2 regions of the Lelliottia sp. genome follow, and region 2 is predicted to be linked to the other one. Evidence: predicted binding sites of a transcription regulator. Region 2 holds the regulator's gene; the other holds the start of a gene.

Region 1 (7,804 bases), on a different contig from region 2:
CGTGGAGGCACAGCCGGCGCACCCGACGCATAAACCGGGGCTGTTACAGTCGTTTCGGGCGATTGCGGGTAACCGACCGCTGTTTATTTTGTGCATCGCCAACCTGTGTACGCTGGGCGCGTTCAACGTCAAACTCGCCATTCAGGTCTACTACACCCAATACGTCCTTAACGATCCGATTTTGCTGTCCTATATGGGCTTTTTCAGCATGGGCTGCATTTTCATCGGGGTCTTTTTAATGCCCGGCGCCGTGCGTCGCTTCGGTAAGAAAAAAGTCTATATCAGCGGATTGCTGATCTGGGTGGCAGGCGATCTTCTTAACTACTTCTTTGGCGGCGGTTCAGTCAGCTTTGTTGCGTTCTCGTGCCTTGCTTTCTTCGGTTCTGCGTTTGTGAACAGCCTGAACTGGGCGCTGGTGTCCGACACGGTCGAGTACGGCGAATGGCGTACCGGTGTGCGTTCGGAAGGAACGGTCTATACCGGCTTTACCTTCTTTCGCAAGGTGTCGCAGGCGCTGGCGGGCTTCTTCCCCGGCATTATGCTGACGCAAATCGGCTATGTACCGAATGTGGTGCAGTCGGCAGGTACGGTTGAAGGGTTGCGGCAGCTGATCTTCATCTATCCCAGCCTCCTCGCGGTGATCACCATCGTGGCGATGGGCTGTTTCTATAATCTCAACGAAAAGATGTATGTACGCATTGTTGAAGAGATAGAACAGCGTAAGCGTCCGGCCTGAATGAACTGTCTTAGCGCTCTCACGGGCGCTACGAGGATCGACTATGAATCACACTCCTGATCCGTTAACCCTGAAACTGAGCCTGCGAGAGAAGTGCGCCTATGGGATGGGCGATTTTGGCTCTAACCTGATGCTGTGTATTGGCACGCTGTATCTGCTGAAGTTTTATACCGATGAGCTGGGTCTGCCTGCCTTCTATGGCGGCATTATTTTTCTGGTCGCCAAGTTCTTCACCGCTTTCACCGATATGTTGACCGGCGTGTTGCTGGACTCACGGCGTCACATTGGCGCACGGGGAAAATTCAGGCCTTTTATTCTCTATGCTTCCGTTCCCGTTGCGCTTGCGGCGGCGGCGCAGTTTGTGGCGAATGATTTTAACCTGACGGTGAAAACCGCCCTCGCTACCGTTCTGTTTATGCTGTTCGGGTTGTTCTACAGCCTGATGAACTGTTCTTATGGGGCGATGGTTCCGGCGATCACCAAAAACCCGAACGAGCGGGCGCAGCTGGCCGCGTGGCGTCAGGGGGGTGCCACGGTTGGCTTGCTGCTGTGCACGGTGGGCTTTATGCCTGTCCAGGCACTCTTTGTCAGCCAACCGTCGCTGGGCTACCTCGTTGCGGCTCTGCTGTTTGTGACCTGCGGGCTAGTCTGCATGTGGTGGTGCTACAGCGGGGTGAAGGAACGCTATGTCGAGGTTTCGCCCGATCATCACAAACCCAGCATTTTAAAATCCTTCTGCGCCATCTTTCGCAATCCCCCACTGCTGGTGTTATGCATCGCCAATCTCTGCACGCTGGCGGCGTTTAACATCAAGCTCGCCATCCAGGTCTATTACACCCAGTACGTGCTGAACGATATTCATCTGCTGTCGTGGATGGGATTTTTCAGCATGGGCTGCATTCTGGTAGGCGTTTTCCTCGTGCCTGGCGCGGTAAAGCGTTTTGGTAAGAAACAGGTGTATTTAGGCGGGCTGGCGCTGTGGGCCGTGGGCGACGTGCTGAATTTCTTCTGGGGGAGCAGTTCCACTACGTTTGTACTCTTCTCCTGCATGGCCTTTTTCGGCACCGCGTTTGTCAACAGCCTGAACTGGGCGCTGGTGCCCGACACCGTGGACTATGGCGAGTGGAAAACCGGGATTCGCGCCGAAGGGTCGGTGTATACCGGGTATACCTTTTCACGCAAGATTTCCGCCGCACTTGCCGGTTTCTTGCCGGGCATCATGCTCACGCAGATTGGCTATATTCCGCATGCCGTACAAAGCGCGGGCACGCTGCTGGGGTTACGTCAGCTGATCTTTCTCTGGCCCTGCGGGCTAGCCATTATTGCGGCCATTACCATGGGTTTTTTTTATAAACTCAATGAAGCGCGCTTCGCTTTTATTATTAAGGAGATAAGCGAACGGAAGAAAAAAATGGGCGAAGTAACGCCCTTGAATAACGAAAATAAAACCTCACCCGTCACTTTATAACAATAAACCCAGCCGGTATTCCCTTTCTGTTCATCAGGAGGGGCGGCCTTTCTGTACCTGACACATGGAAGAATTATGAAAAAAATAGCGACAGTACTCCTCGTTTCGTCTGTGTCTGGCTCCGCTTTTGCGGGTGCCTATGTCGAAACACGTGAAGCCTACAACACCGCCTCTGAACGCCATGAGGTGATCCTGCGAGCCGGTTATAATTTTGATATGGGCGCGGGTCTGATGTTCACGAACGCCTATGACGTGGGGAAGTGGGATGAAATTAAGCACAGCTATAACGAAATCGAAGGATGGTATCCCTTATTTAAACCGACGGCTAAGCTCACTTTTCAGCCAGGCGGGTTAATCAACGACAATAAAGATGGATCGGGAGGTGCCCTTTATCTGGATACCAATTATAAATTTGCCGACGCGTTTAATCTGACGCTTCGTTATCGCTATAACCATAATAATTATGATACGCCTGACTTTAACGGCGAGATGGATAAAAACGATACCCATGAGTTTGCCAATTACTGGAATTTCAAATTAACCGATTCGTTGTTTTATACCTTTGAGCCGCATTTTTTCCAACGGGTGAATGATTACCACAGTAAAAACGGTAAGGATCATCACTGGGAAATTACCAACAAGTTTAGCTATAAAATTGACCGGAACTGGATGCCGTATCTGGAACTTCAGTGGCTGGACAGATGGAATGATTACAACCGCGAGCAGTACCGAATTCGCCTGGGGTTGCGCTATTCGTTCTAATAAAAAAGCCGCTGAAATCAGCGGCTTTTTACGTTCCGGGCGAGGATTACGCCCACCCGGTATACGGCGTCGTTACAGGCGTCGTATTAGTCTTTGCTGCCACGGCCCGCACGTTTACGGTCGTTCTCAGTCAGGTGACGTTTACGGATACGTACGGAGGTAGGGGTAACTTCTACCAGTTCGTCGTCATCGATAAATTCCAGAGCCTGCTCAAGAGACATTTTCAGTGCTGGAACCAGCGTGGTCGCTTCGTCAGTACCGGAAGCACGCATGTTGGTCAGTTTCTTACCGGTCAGGCAGTTTACAGTCAGGTCGTTAGAACGACTGTGAATACCGATGATCTGGCCTTCGTAAACTTCTGCACCGTGACCCAGGAACAGCTTACCGCGATCCTGCAGGCTGAACAGTGCGAACGCAACTGCTTTACCCTGGCCGTTAGAGATCAGCACGCCGTTCTGGCGCTGGCCGATTTCACCCGGTTTAACGTCATCGTAGTGGCTGAACGTGGAGTACAGCAGACCAGTACCAGACGTCATGGTCATGAACTCGGTACGGAAGCCGATCAGGCCACGTGCCGGGATCAGGTAATCCAGACGAATACGGCCTTTGCCGTCAGGGATCATGTCTTTGACATCGCCCTTACGCTCGCCCATTGCCTGCATCACAGAACCCTGGTGCTGTTCTTCGATGTCCAGCGTCACGTTCTCGAACGGCTCTTGCATACGGCCATCGATCATACGGTTGATAACTTTCGGACGGGACACAGCCAGTTCGAAGCCTTCACGACGCATGTTTTCGATAAGAACGGACAGGTGCAGCTCACCACGACCGGATACACGGAACGCGTCCGCATCTTCGGTTTCTTCAACACGCAGTGCCACGTTGTGCACCAGCTCTTTGTTCAGGCGGTCAAGAATCTGACGAGAGGTAACATATTTACCTTCTTTGCCACAGAACGGAGAGGTGTTGACGTTGAAGAACATGGTTACTGTTGGTTCATCAACAGACAGCGCTGGCAGCGCTTCGACATTTTGCGGATCGCAAAGGGTGTCGGAGATGTTCAGTTCGCCCAGACCGGTGATCGCGATGATATCGCCCGCTTCAGCTTCGGTGGATTCAATACGCTCCAGACCGAGGTGAGTCAGTACTTTACCGACTTTACCGTTACGTGTTTTACCTTCGCTGTCGATCAGTGTGATCTGCTGGTTAGGTTTCACACGGCCACGTTTGATACGACCGATGCCGATTACGCCAACGTAGTTGTTGTAATCCAGCTGGGAGATTTGCATCTGGAACGGACCGTCAAGATCAACGCTCGGTGCTTTAACGTGGTCAACGATAGCCTGGTACAGCGGGGTCATGTCTTCCGCCATATCAGTGTGTTCGTTGCCCGCGATACCCATCAATGCTGATGCATAGATGATTGGGAAGTCGAGTTGCTCGTCGCTTGCATCCAGGTTTACGAACAGGTCGAAGACCTGATCCACAACCCAGTCAGGACGCGCGCCAGGACGGTCAACTTTGTTGATAACCACGATTGGCTTCAAACCATGGGCAAATGCCTTTTTGGTTACGAAGCGCGTCTGCGGCATTGGGCCATCCATTGCGTCAACGACCAGCAGAACGGAGTCTACCATGGACATTACACGTTCAACTTCGCCACCGAAGTCGGCGTGCCCTGGGGTATCAACGATGTTGATACGGTAGTCATTCCATTTGATAGCGGTGTTTTTAGCGAGGATGGTAATCCCACGCTCTTTCTCCAAATCGTTGGAGTCCATCACGCGTTCGGTGGCTTCCGCACGATCATTGCTGAACGTACCGGATTGCTGTAGCAGCTTGTCAACCAGGGTAGTTTTACCATGGTCGACGTGCGCGATGATGGCGATATTACGCAGATTTTCGATCACAACTTTGCCTCAGGCATTTAGAAATAGCGCGTTATTGTACACGGATTAATCGCAGGACTAAACAGGATCACAAACATCCTCCGCAAACAAGTATTGCAGAGTTGCTTTGTGATCGCTTTCACGCAGCGTAAAAAGTGCACTTTAACGGAAATCGCACCATTATGGTGCTCAATGTTCACATCGAAGCACTATAATGGTGCAATGTGACGTTCGTGGTGCAGGTCGTTTGCACTATGGTGTGCATGATAGCGCCTTTTGGGGGTAATTTGAAAGTTGGCACAGATTTCGCTTTATAAAAATACGGCAAAAAGATGGCGACAACGCCAGCCTTACACAGAATTGAAGACCTCGTTACCACGACGACAATGACCAATCCGGGAGAGTTAAGTATGTCCGCTGAACACGTTTTGACGATGCTGAACGAACATGAAGTGAAGTTTGTTGATCTGCGCTTCACCGATACCAAAGGCAAAGAACAGCACGTCACAATTCCTGCTCACCAGGTAAATGCCGAATTCTTCGAAGAAGGCAAAATGTTTGACGGCTCCTCTATCGGTGGCTGGAAAGGCATTAACGAATCCGACATGGTGCTGATGCCAGATTCAACGACTGCGCTCATTGACCCGTTCTACGAAGAGTCTACCCTGATTATCCGTTGCGACATTCTTGAGCCAGGCACGCTGCAGGGCTACGATCGCGACCCACGCTCTATCGCTAAACGCGCTGAAGAGTACCTGCGCTCTACTGGCATTGCAGACACCGTTCTGTTTGGGCCAGAGCCTGAATTCTTCCTGTTCGACGACATTCGTTTTGGTGCGTCTATTTCCGGTTCCCACGTGGCTATCGATGATATCGAAGGCGCATGGAACTCCTCCACTAAATACGAAGGCGGTAACAAAGGTCACCGTCCTGGCGTGAAAGGCGGTTACTTCCCGGTTCCTCCGGTCGATTCTTCACAGGACATCCGTTCTACTATGTGTCTGATCATGGAAGAGATGGGCCTGGTAGTTGAAGCTCACCACCACGAAGTGGCGACAGCGGGCCAGAACGAAATCGCGACCCGCTTTAACACCATGACCAAAAAAGCGGATGAAATTCAGATCTACAAATATGTGGTGCACAACGTTGCTCACCGCTTCGGCAAAACTGCGACCTTTATGCCAAAACCAATGTTTGGCGACAACGGTTCCGGTATGCACTGCCACATGTCCCTGTCCAAGAACGGCGTAAACCTGTTCTCTGGTGACAAATATGCGGGTCTGTCTGAGCAAGCGCTGTTCTACATCGGCGGTGTTATCAAGCACGCTAAAGCGATCAACGCCCTGGCAAACCCAACGACCAACTCCTACAAGCGTCTGGTCCCAGGTTATGAAGCCCCTGTTATGCTGGCTTACTCCGCGCGTAACCGTTCTGCTTCTATCCGTATCCCTGTTGTGGCATCTCCGAAAGCACGTCGTATCGAAGTGCGCTTCCCGGACCCAGCCGCTAACCCATACCTGTGCTTCGCAGCACTGCTGATGGCGGGTCTGGACGGCATTAAGAACAAGATCCATCCAGGCGAAGCCATGGATAAAAACCTGTATGACCTGCCGCCGGAAGAAGCGAAAGAGATCCCACAGGTTGCGGGCTCTCTGGAAGAAGCACTGAACGCGCTGGACGCTGACCGTGAGTTCCTGACGGCGGGTGGTGTGTTCACTGACGATGCAATCGATGCTTACATCGGCCTGCGTATCGAAGAGAACGACCGCGTACGCATGACTCCGCACCCGGTTGAGTTCGAGCTGTACTACAGCGTTTAAGTAAGCATTAAAGAAAACCCTATTCGGCGGATTTCTTGTCGCAGCAAGGCGGCAGCTAAGTGAACCCCCGGGAGCACAGACAGCTATGTGACCGGGGAGAACGAAGACAGCCAACGCAGTGGTGGCGAGAAAGACGCGAGAAGATTTTTGTTGCCGTGGAAACTTTCAGCCCATCTTCGGATGGGCTTTTTTCTCCACCAACAGACTGATCTGACGCGCTTTTCACGACGAAAAAGCTATACTGCACTAAATTAGTGCACCCACTCCAGGAGACTGCTGAATGGCAACTGGCGCGCTGCCCGATGCTGGGCAGATCCTCAATTCTTTAATCAACAGTATCTTACTTGTCGATGATGAGCTGGCGGTCCATTACGCCAACCCTGCGGCGCAGCAGTTGCTCGCCCAAAGCTCACGCAAATTATTCGGCACACCTTTACCGGAACTGTTGAGTTATTTTTCACTGAATATCGCGTTGATGCAGGAAAGTTTGGCTGCCGGTCAGGGGTTTACCGACAACGAAGTGACCCTGGTTATCGACGGACGCTCGCATATTCTCTCGTTAACGGCGCAACGCTTGCCGGACGGCCTGATTTTACTGGAAATGGCGCCGATGGATAATCTGCGTCGGCTCAGCCAGGAACAGCTTCAGCATGCACAGCAGATTGCTGCACGCGATCTGGTGAGAGGCCTTGCCCATGAAATCAAAAACCCATTAGGCGGTTTACGCGGTGCAGCACAGCTATTGACCAAGGCGCTGCCAGACCCTGCGCTGGCGGAATATACCAACGTCATCATTGAGCAGGCCGATCGCCTGCGCAATCTGGTTGACCGTTTACTTGGGCCGCAACAGCCGGGTATGCACGTAACGGAAAGTATTCATAAAGTGGCGGAGCGGGTCGTGAAGTTGGTGTCGATGGAACTCCCACCGAACGTCAAACTGATTCGCGATTACGATCCGAGCCTGCCGGAATTACCGCACGATCCCGACCAGGTTGAGCAAGTTCTGCTGAACATCGTGCGCAATGCTCTTCAGGCGTTAGGCCCCGAAGGCGGCGAAATTGTTTTACGTACCCGCACGGCATTCCAGCTGACACTACACGGCGTGCGCTATCGCCTGGCGGCGAGAATC
Region 2 (7,804 bases):
GCAACGGCCCTGTTAATAATCGGTTTACTGTTAGTGGTCTACAGTGCTGACCGTCTGGTTTTTGCAGCATCCATCCTGTGTCGGCTTTTTGGCATACCGCCCCTTATCATCGGGATGACCGTGGTGAGTGTCGGAACATCGCTTCCAGAAATTATCGTCTCTGCTTCAGCGTCTCTTCATGGTCAGGTTGACCTCGCGATTGGGACGGCAATTGGCTCTAACATCGTCAATATATTATTGATCCTCGGCCTCGCCGCGCTGATGCATCCATTTCGCGTGCATTCTGATGTTCTGCGCCGCGAATTGCCGCTAATGTTAATTGTCAGCCTGCTGGCAGGTTACGTGCTGTACGACGGGCAACTCACGCTGGATGACGGCATCCTGCTTATCGCGCTGGCGATCATCTGGCTGCTGTATATCGTTAAAATTGCGCGTCTGGCAGAAAAACAGGGAAATGACAGCCTGACGCGTGAGCAAGTCGCGGAACTGCCTCGCGAAGGCACCCTGCCCGTCGCTCTGCTGTGGCTGGGCGTCGCGCTGATTATCATGCCAATGTCCACGCGTATGGTCGTTGATAACGCCACCGTGCTCGCCAATTTCTATGCCATCAGTGAGCTGACTATCGGCCTGACGGTGATAGCGATTGGCACCAGTTTGCCAGAACTGGCGACTGCCGTTGCCGGCGTACGTAAAGGCGAAGGCGATATGGCGATTGGCAATATCATTGGCTCCAATATCTTTAACATCGCTATCGTGATGGGTTTACCGGCGCTGATTGCGCCAGGGGCATTTAATCCGCTGGCCTTCTCGCGCGATTACGGGGTGATGCTCATTGTCAGTATTATTTTCGCCCTGCTGTGCTGGCGACGGAAACAACAGATTGGCAAAGGCGCGGGTGCCTTACTGACGGGTGGTTTTATCGTATGGATGGCGATGCTGTATTGGCTGTCGCCTCTTCTCTCTGGGTAAACGGAACGCATTATGTCGCAAATAGAATTGCAACCGGGTTTTGACTTTCAAAAAGCAGGCAAAGAAGTTCTGGAGATTGAACGTGAAGGTCTGGCGCAGTTAGATCAATACATCAATCAGGATTTCAGCCTTGCGTGCGAGAAAATATTCTCCTGCGCGGGCAAAGTCGTGGTGATGGGCATGGGCAAATCGGGTCATATTGGGCGCAAAATGGCCGCGACGTTCGCCAGTACCGGAACATCCTCATTCTTCGTTCATCCCGGTGAAGCCGCTCATGGCGATCTCGGAATGGTGACGCCGCAGGACATCGTTATCGCCCTGTCGAATTCGGGCGAGTCCAACGAGATTCTGGCGCTGATTCCCGTGCTGAAACGACTCCGCGTCCCGCTCATTTGCATGACCAGCCGACCAGAAAGCACGATGGCGCGTGCGGCTGATGTTCACTTATGCGTAAAAGTGCCGAAAGAAGCTTGCCCACTCGGCCTTGCGCCGACCTCCAGCACGACCGCTGCGCTGGTTATGGGAGATGCCCTCGCCGTTGCGCTTCTTGAAGCCCGAGGCTTTACGCCAGAAGATTTCGCTCTCTCTCATCCGGGCGGTGCGCTGGGACGTAAGCTACTGCTGCGGGTAAATGATATTATGCATACGGGCGCAGAGATCCCTCGCGTCAGTAAAGATGCCCCGCTGCGCGACGCCTTGCTGGAAATTACGCGTAAAAATCTTGGCATGACGGTGATTTGCGACGACCAGATGAACATCGAAGGGATCTTCACGGATGGCGATTTACGCCGCGTGTTCGATATGGGCGTTGATGTCCGCACGCTGGGGATCGCTGACGTAATGACGCCTGGCGGCATCAGGGTCCGTCCCGCCACGCTGGCAGTCGACGTTTTGAACCTAATGCAGTCCCGTCATATTACCGCGGTCATGGTTGCCGATGGCGACCAACTGCTGGGTGTGGTACATATGCATGATCTTCTGCGCGCAGGCGTAGTGTAATAAAGGATAAGACAATGAGTAATGCGGGTGCATCCCTTGCAACCTGTTATGGTCCGGTAAGCACGCAAATGATGGCGCAGGCGGAAAAGATTCGTCTGCTAATTCTGGATGTAGATGGCGTTCTTTCCGATGGCTTGATTTTTATGGGCAATAACGGCGAAGAGCTGAAAGCATTTAACGTGCGCGACGGTTACGGCATTCGTTGTGCGCTCACATCCGGGATAGAAGTTGCCATTATCACCGGGCGTAAGGCTAAACTGGTAGAAGATCGCTGTGAGACATTGGGCATCACCCATCTGTATCAGGGACAGTCTGACAAAATGGTCGCTTTCAGAGATTTACTGGCGAAACTGACCATCGCACCTGAGAATGTGGCCTATGTCGGGGACGACCTGATTGACTGGCCGGTGATGGCTGAAGTGGGGTTAAGTATCGCCGTCGCCGATGCACATCCTCTGCTGATCCCGCGCGCGGACTATGTCACCCGGATCAACGGGGGGCGCGGTGCCGTTCGCGAGGTGTGCGATTTGTTATTGCTGGCACAGGGCAAGCTTGATGAGGCCAAAGGGCAATCGATATGAGTAAAACCAGACGTTGGGTTATCATTCTGCTTTCACTGGCCGTGTTGGTATTGATTGGCGTGAATCTCGCTGACAATGACGATGCGCCAGCAGAAGTGGTCGCCACTAACGATCCGACCTATAAGAGCGATCACAGCGACACGGTGGTTTACAGCCCGGAAGGTGCGCTGAACTATCGCTTGATTGCCCAGCACGTTGAGTATTTTTCCGATGAAGGTATCTCGTGGTTTACTCAGCCGGTCATGACCACGTTTGACACCAATAAGGTGCCGACCTGGTCGATCAAATCTGACAGAGCAAAATTGACAAATGACCGTATGCTTTATCTGTACGGTCACGTAGAAGTGAACGCCCTGACCGCTGACTCTCAACTACGCAAAATTACGACAGATAATGCGCAGATCAACCTGGTGACCCAGGATGTGACGTCGCAAGATCTGGTGACGTTATACGGCACTACATTTAATTCCAGCGGTTTGAGAATGCGCGGGAACTTACGCAGCAAAAACGCCGAGCTGATTGAAAAGGTTAGAACCTCATATGAAATTCAAAATAAACAAACTCAGCCTTAATTTTGTTATCGCCAGCGCGCTGCTGGCCGCCAGTCTCCCTGCCCTTGCGGTGACAGGAGATACTGAGCAACCTATTCATATCGAGTCTGACACCCAGTCACTTGATATGCAGGGGAACGTTGTGACCTTCACGGGCAACGTCGTGATGACGCAGGGCACCATCAAAATCAATGCCGATAAAGTGGTTGTCACCCGTCCTGGCGGTGAACAAGGCAAAGAAATTATTGATGGCTACGGCAATCCGGCAACGTTCTATCAGATGCAGGATAACGGTAAGCCGGTTAAAGGCCACGCCTCGCACATGCACTATGAGCTGGCGAAGGACCTTGTCATCCTGACCGGCAATGCGTATCTGGAGCAGTTGGACAGCAACATCACTGGCGATAAGATCACTTATCTGGTGAAAGAGCAGAAAATGCAGGCTTCCAGCGAGAAAGGTAAGCGCGTGACAACCGTACTGGTTCCGTCTCAGCTGCAGGACAAAGGGAAAACCCAGGCTCCCGCACAGAAAAAGAGTAACTAATTCGTTATGGCAACATTAACTGCAAAAAACCTCGCCAAAGCCTACAAAGGCCGCCGCGTCGTGGAAGATGTCAGTCTGACCGTTAACTCCGGCGAAATTGTTGGCCTGTTGGGTCCTAACGGTGCTGGTAAAACCACCACCTTTTACATGGTGGTTGGCATTGTTCCGCGCGATGCGGGCAACATCATCATTGATGATGAAGACATTAGCCTGCTGCCGCTGCACGCTCGCGCGCGTCGCGGGATTGGCTATCTGCCGCAGGAAGCGTCTATTTTCCGCCGTCTTAGCGTGTTCGACAATCTGATGGCCGTCCTGCAAATCCGTGACGATTTGACCGCTGAGCAGCGTCAGGATCGCGCCAACGAATTGATGGAAGAGTTCCATATTGAACACCTGCGCGACAGCCTCGGCCAGGCACTTTCGGGGGGGGAACGCCGCCGAGTAGAAATTGCTCGCGCCCTGGCAGCCAATCCGAAATTTATCCTTCTGGATGAACCATTTGCAGGTGTTGACCCCATCTCCGTTATCGACATTAAACGCATTATCGAACATCTGCGCGACAGCGGTCTCGGTGTGCTGATTACCGACCACAACGTGCGCGAAACGCTGGCCGTTTGTGAGCGTGCGTATATCGTCAGCCAGGGCCATTTGATTGCTCACGGCACGCCACTCGAAATCCTCGAAGATGAACATGTTAAGCGCGTGTACCTTGGGGAAGACTTCAGACTCTGATAGGGTAGAGGTTAAGTTACGCAGGACCGGAGAAAAACGCCCTGAACATGAAGCAAGGTTTGCAATTAAGGCTCAGCCAACAGTTGGCGATGACGCCACAGTTACAACAGGCGATCCGTCTGTTGCAACTGTCAACGTTAGAACTTCAGCAGGAACTGCAGCAAGCGCTGGACAGTAATCCGCTGCTGGAGCAAACCGATCTTCATGAAGAGGTAGATACCCAGGAAAAGCAGGACACCGAAACGCTCGATACGGCAGATGCCCTTGAGCAGAAAGAGATGCCTGACGAGTTACCGCTAGATGCCAGCTGGGATGAAATTTACACCGCTGGTACCCCATCCGGAACGCGCGCTGATTATCAGGATGATGAGTTACCGGTTTATCAGGGTGAAACCACGCAGTCGCTACAGGATTACCTGATGTGGCAGGTGGAGTTGACCCCTTTCACCGAAACCGATCGCGCGATTGCCACTTCCATTGTCGATGCCGTGGATGATACCGGGTATTTAACGGTGACCCTGGACGAAATTCTGGAAAGCATGGGTGATAGCGAAATCGAACTCGACGAGATCGAAGCCGTCCTCAAGCGCATTCAACGCTTTGACCCTATCGGCGTCGCAGCAAAAGATCTGCGCGACTGTTTGCTGATCCAGCTTTCTCAGTTTGCAAAAGAGACGCCAAGACTCGACGAAGCGCGACTAATTATCAGCGAACATTTGGATTTGCTGGCGAATCATGATTTCCGCAGCCTGATGCGCGTGACGCGACTCAAAGAAGATGTACTGAAAGAAGCGGTAAATCTGATCCAGTCGCTCGATCCCCGGCCGGGGCAATCGATCCAAACCGGCGAACCCGAATATGTGATTCCTGACGTTCTGGTCCGAAAGCACAACGGTCTCTGGACCGTAGAACTCAATTCCGACAGCATTCCCCGCCTGCAAATCAACCAGCAATACGCTTCCATGTGCACCAGTGCGCGGAACGACTCCGACAATCAATATATTCGTAGCAATCTTCAGGAAGCGCGATGGCTGATCAAAAGCCTCGAAAGCCGAAATGATACGCTGCTACGCGTGAGTCGCTGCATTGTGGAACAGCAGCAAGGCTTTTTTGAGCAGGGCGAAGAATTTATGAAACCGATGGTTTTGGCAGATATTGCTCAAGCCGTTGAGATGCACGAATCGACCATTTCGCGTGTGACCACGCAGAAGTATCTGCACAGCCCACGTGGTATTTTTGAGCTTAAGTATTTCTTCTCCAGTCATGTGAATACCGAAGGCGGCGGCGAAGCCTCGTCGACGGCAATTCGTGCTCTGGTGAAGAAGTTGATCGCCGCGGAAAACCCCGCGAAGCCACTGAGTGACAGTAAGTTAACCACCATGCTGTCCGATCAGGGTATCATGGTGGCACGTCGTACTGTTGCGAAGTATCGAGAGTCTTTATCCATTCCGCCGTCTAACCAGCGTAAACAACTGGTTTGACACAACCGATAAGGAAGACACTATGCAGCTCAACATCACAGGACACAATGTCGAAATCACTGAGGCTTTACGCGACTTTTTGAATACAAAATTCGCCAAGCTGGAGCAGTATTTCGAGAGGATCAATCAGGTCTACATTGTGTTGAAAGTGGAGAAAGTGACTCATATCTCGGACGCAACCCTGCACATAAACGGGGGCGAAATCCATGCCAGTGCGGAAGGGCAAGACATGTACGCGGCTATCGACGGCTTGATTGACAAGCTTGCGCGACAGCTTAATAAACATAAAGATAAACTGAAACAACACTAATTGTCCGAGCAGTTAACGGGTGCAGGACGGCCTGTTGTGAAACACAACAGGCCATTTGTACAGTTAGCGCTTAGGTGAAATTATGATGAACAACGATTCCGGTCTTCAATTAAGTCATGTCCTTAACCAGGAATGTACCCGCAGTGGCGTTCACTGCCAGAGCAAAAAACGCGCTCTGGAAATCATCAGTGAACTGGCCGCAAAACAGTTAAGCCTGCCACCTCAGGTGGTGTTTGAGGCCATTCTGACCCGTGAAAAAATGGGCAGTACCGGTATCGGCAATGGTATTGCCATTCCGCATGGCAAGCTGGAGGAGGACACACTGCGCGCCGTGGGCGTCTTTGTCCAACTGGAAACGCCGATCGCTTTTGATGCGATCGATAACCAGCCCGTCGATCTGCTTTTCGCACTGCTGGTGCCTGCTGACCAGACCAAAACCCATTTGCATACGCTCTCGCTGGTGGCCAAGCGTCTGGCAGATAAAACAATTTGCCGCCGTCTGCGCGCAGCTCAAAGTGATGAGGAACTGTATCAAATTATCACCGAAGCGGAAGGCAATCAGGATGATGCGTAACCACAAGATGGCCTCCACATCTGCAGGCGCGAGGAGAAACGGAACATGGTGCTGATGATCGTCAGCGGTCGTTCGGGCTCGGGGAAATCCGTGGCCCTTCGAGCGCTCGAAGATATGGGTTTTTATTGCGTCGATAACCTTCCGGTCGTGCTGCTACCAGAACTGGCGCGTACGCTGGCTGACAGACAAATTTCTGCTGCCGTCAGCATCGACGTCCGTAATATGCCGGAATCGCCGGAAGTCTTTGAGCAGGCGATGAGCAGCTTGCCAGAAACCTTCACTCCGCAATTGCTGTTCCTGGATGCCGATCGCAACACGCTGATTCGTCGCTACAGTGATACCCGACGTTTGCATCCGCTTTCCAGCAAAAATCTCTCCCTTGAGAGCGCTATCGACGAAGAGAGCGATTTGCTGGAGCCGCTGCGTTCCCGTGCCGATCTGATTGTCGACACCTCCGAGATGTCGGTTCATGAACTGGCCGAAATGCTGCGCACCCGCTTGCTGGGCAAACGTGAGCGTGAGCTCACCATGGTGTTCGAATCGTTTGGCTTCAAACACGGGATCCCTATTGATGCGGATTATGTGTTTGACGTGCGCTTCCTGCCCAACCCGCACTGGGACCCTAAACTGCGTCCAATGACCGGTCTGGATAAGCCTGTCGCGGCATTCCTCGACAGACACACAGAAGTTCACAATTTTATATACCAGACGCGAAGCTACCTTGAGCTATGGTTACCTATGCTGGAAACCAACAACCGTAGCTACCTGACCGTAGCCATTGGTTGTACTGGCGGTAAACATCGTTCGGTGTATATTGCTGAACAGCTGGCCGACTATTTCCGCTCACGCGGGAAAAACGTTCAGTCTCGTCATCGCACGCTGGAAAAACGCAAAACATGACCGTAAAACATACCGTTGAGATCACCAACAAGCTGGGCATGCACGCTCGTCCAGCGATGAAATTGTTTGAATTGATGCAGGGTTTTGACGCTGAAGTGTTGTTGCGTAACGACGAAGGCACCGAAGCCGAAGCCAACAGCGTTATCGCGTTACTCATGCTCGA

Evidence for each region. The regulator sigma-54, encoded in region 2, starts transcription at its own class of promoters, with help from an activator protein. The targets are predictions, from matches to a motif close to GTTGGCACANNTTTCGCTNT.
Region 1: a site for sigma-54 is predicted at 5,149-5,168, ahead of glnA (glutamate--ammonia ligase). Genes of this name have one in related genera too.

Annotation. Positions count from the first base shown of each region.
Region 1 is NZ_JAZQNX010000032.1:12,140-19,943, reverse strand. Features, by position in the region: gene ACKI5T_RS16015 (MFS transporter) at 1-736, shown strand, start outside; gene ACKI5T_RS16010 (MFS transporter) at 780-2,204, shown strand; gene ompL (porin OmpL) at 2,280-2,966, shown strand; gene typA (ribosome-dependent GTPase TypA) at 3,053-4,876, opposite strand; gene glnA (glutamate--ammonia ligase) at 5,266-6,675, shown strand; gene glnL (nitrogen regulation protein NR(II)) at 6,956-7,804, shown strand, end outside.
Region 2 is NZ_JAZQNX010000018.1:90,024-97,827, forward strand. Features, by position in the region: gene ACKI5T_RS10195 (calcium/sodium antiporter) at 1-969, shown strand, start outside; gene kdsD (arabinose-5-phosphate isomerase KdsD) at 982-1,968, shown strand; gene kdsC (3-deoxy-manno-octulosonate-8-phosphatase KdsC) at 1,983-2,549, shown strand; gene lptC (LPS export ABC transporter periplasmic protein LptC) at 2,546-3,121, shown strand; gene lptA (lipopolysaccharide ABC transporter substrate-binding protein LptA) at 3,090-3,644, shown strand; gene lptB (LPS export ABC transporter ATP-binding protein) at 3,651-4,376, shown strand; gene rpoN (RNA polymerase factor sigma-54) at 4,424-5,857, shown strand; gene hpf (ribosome hibernation promoting factor) at 5,880-6,167, shown strand; gene ptsN (PTS IIA-like nitrogen regulatory protein PtsN) at 6,250-6,741, shown strand; gene rapZ (RNase adapter RapZ) at 6,787-7,641, shown strand; gene npr (PTS phosphocarrier protein NPr) at 7,638-7,804, shown strand, end outside.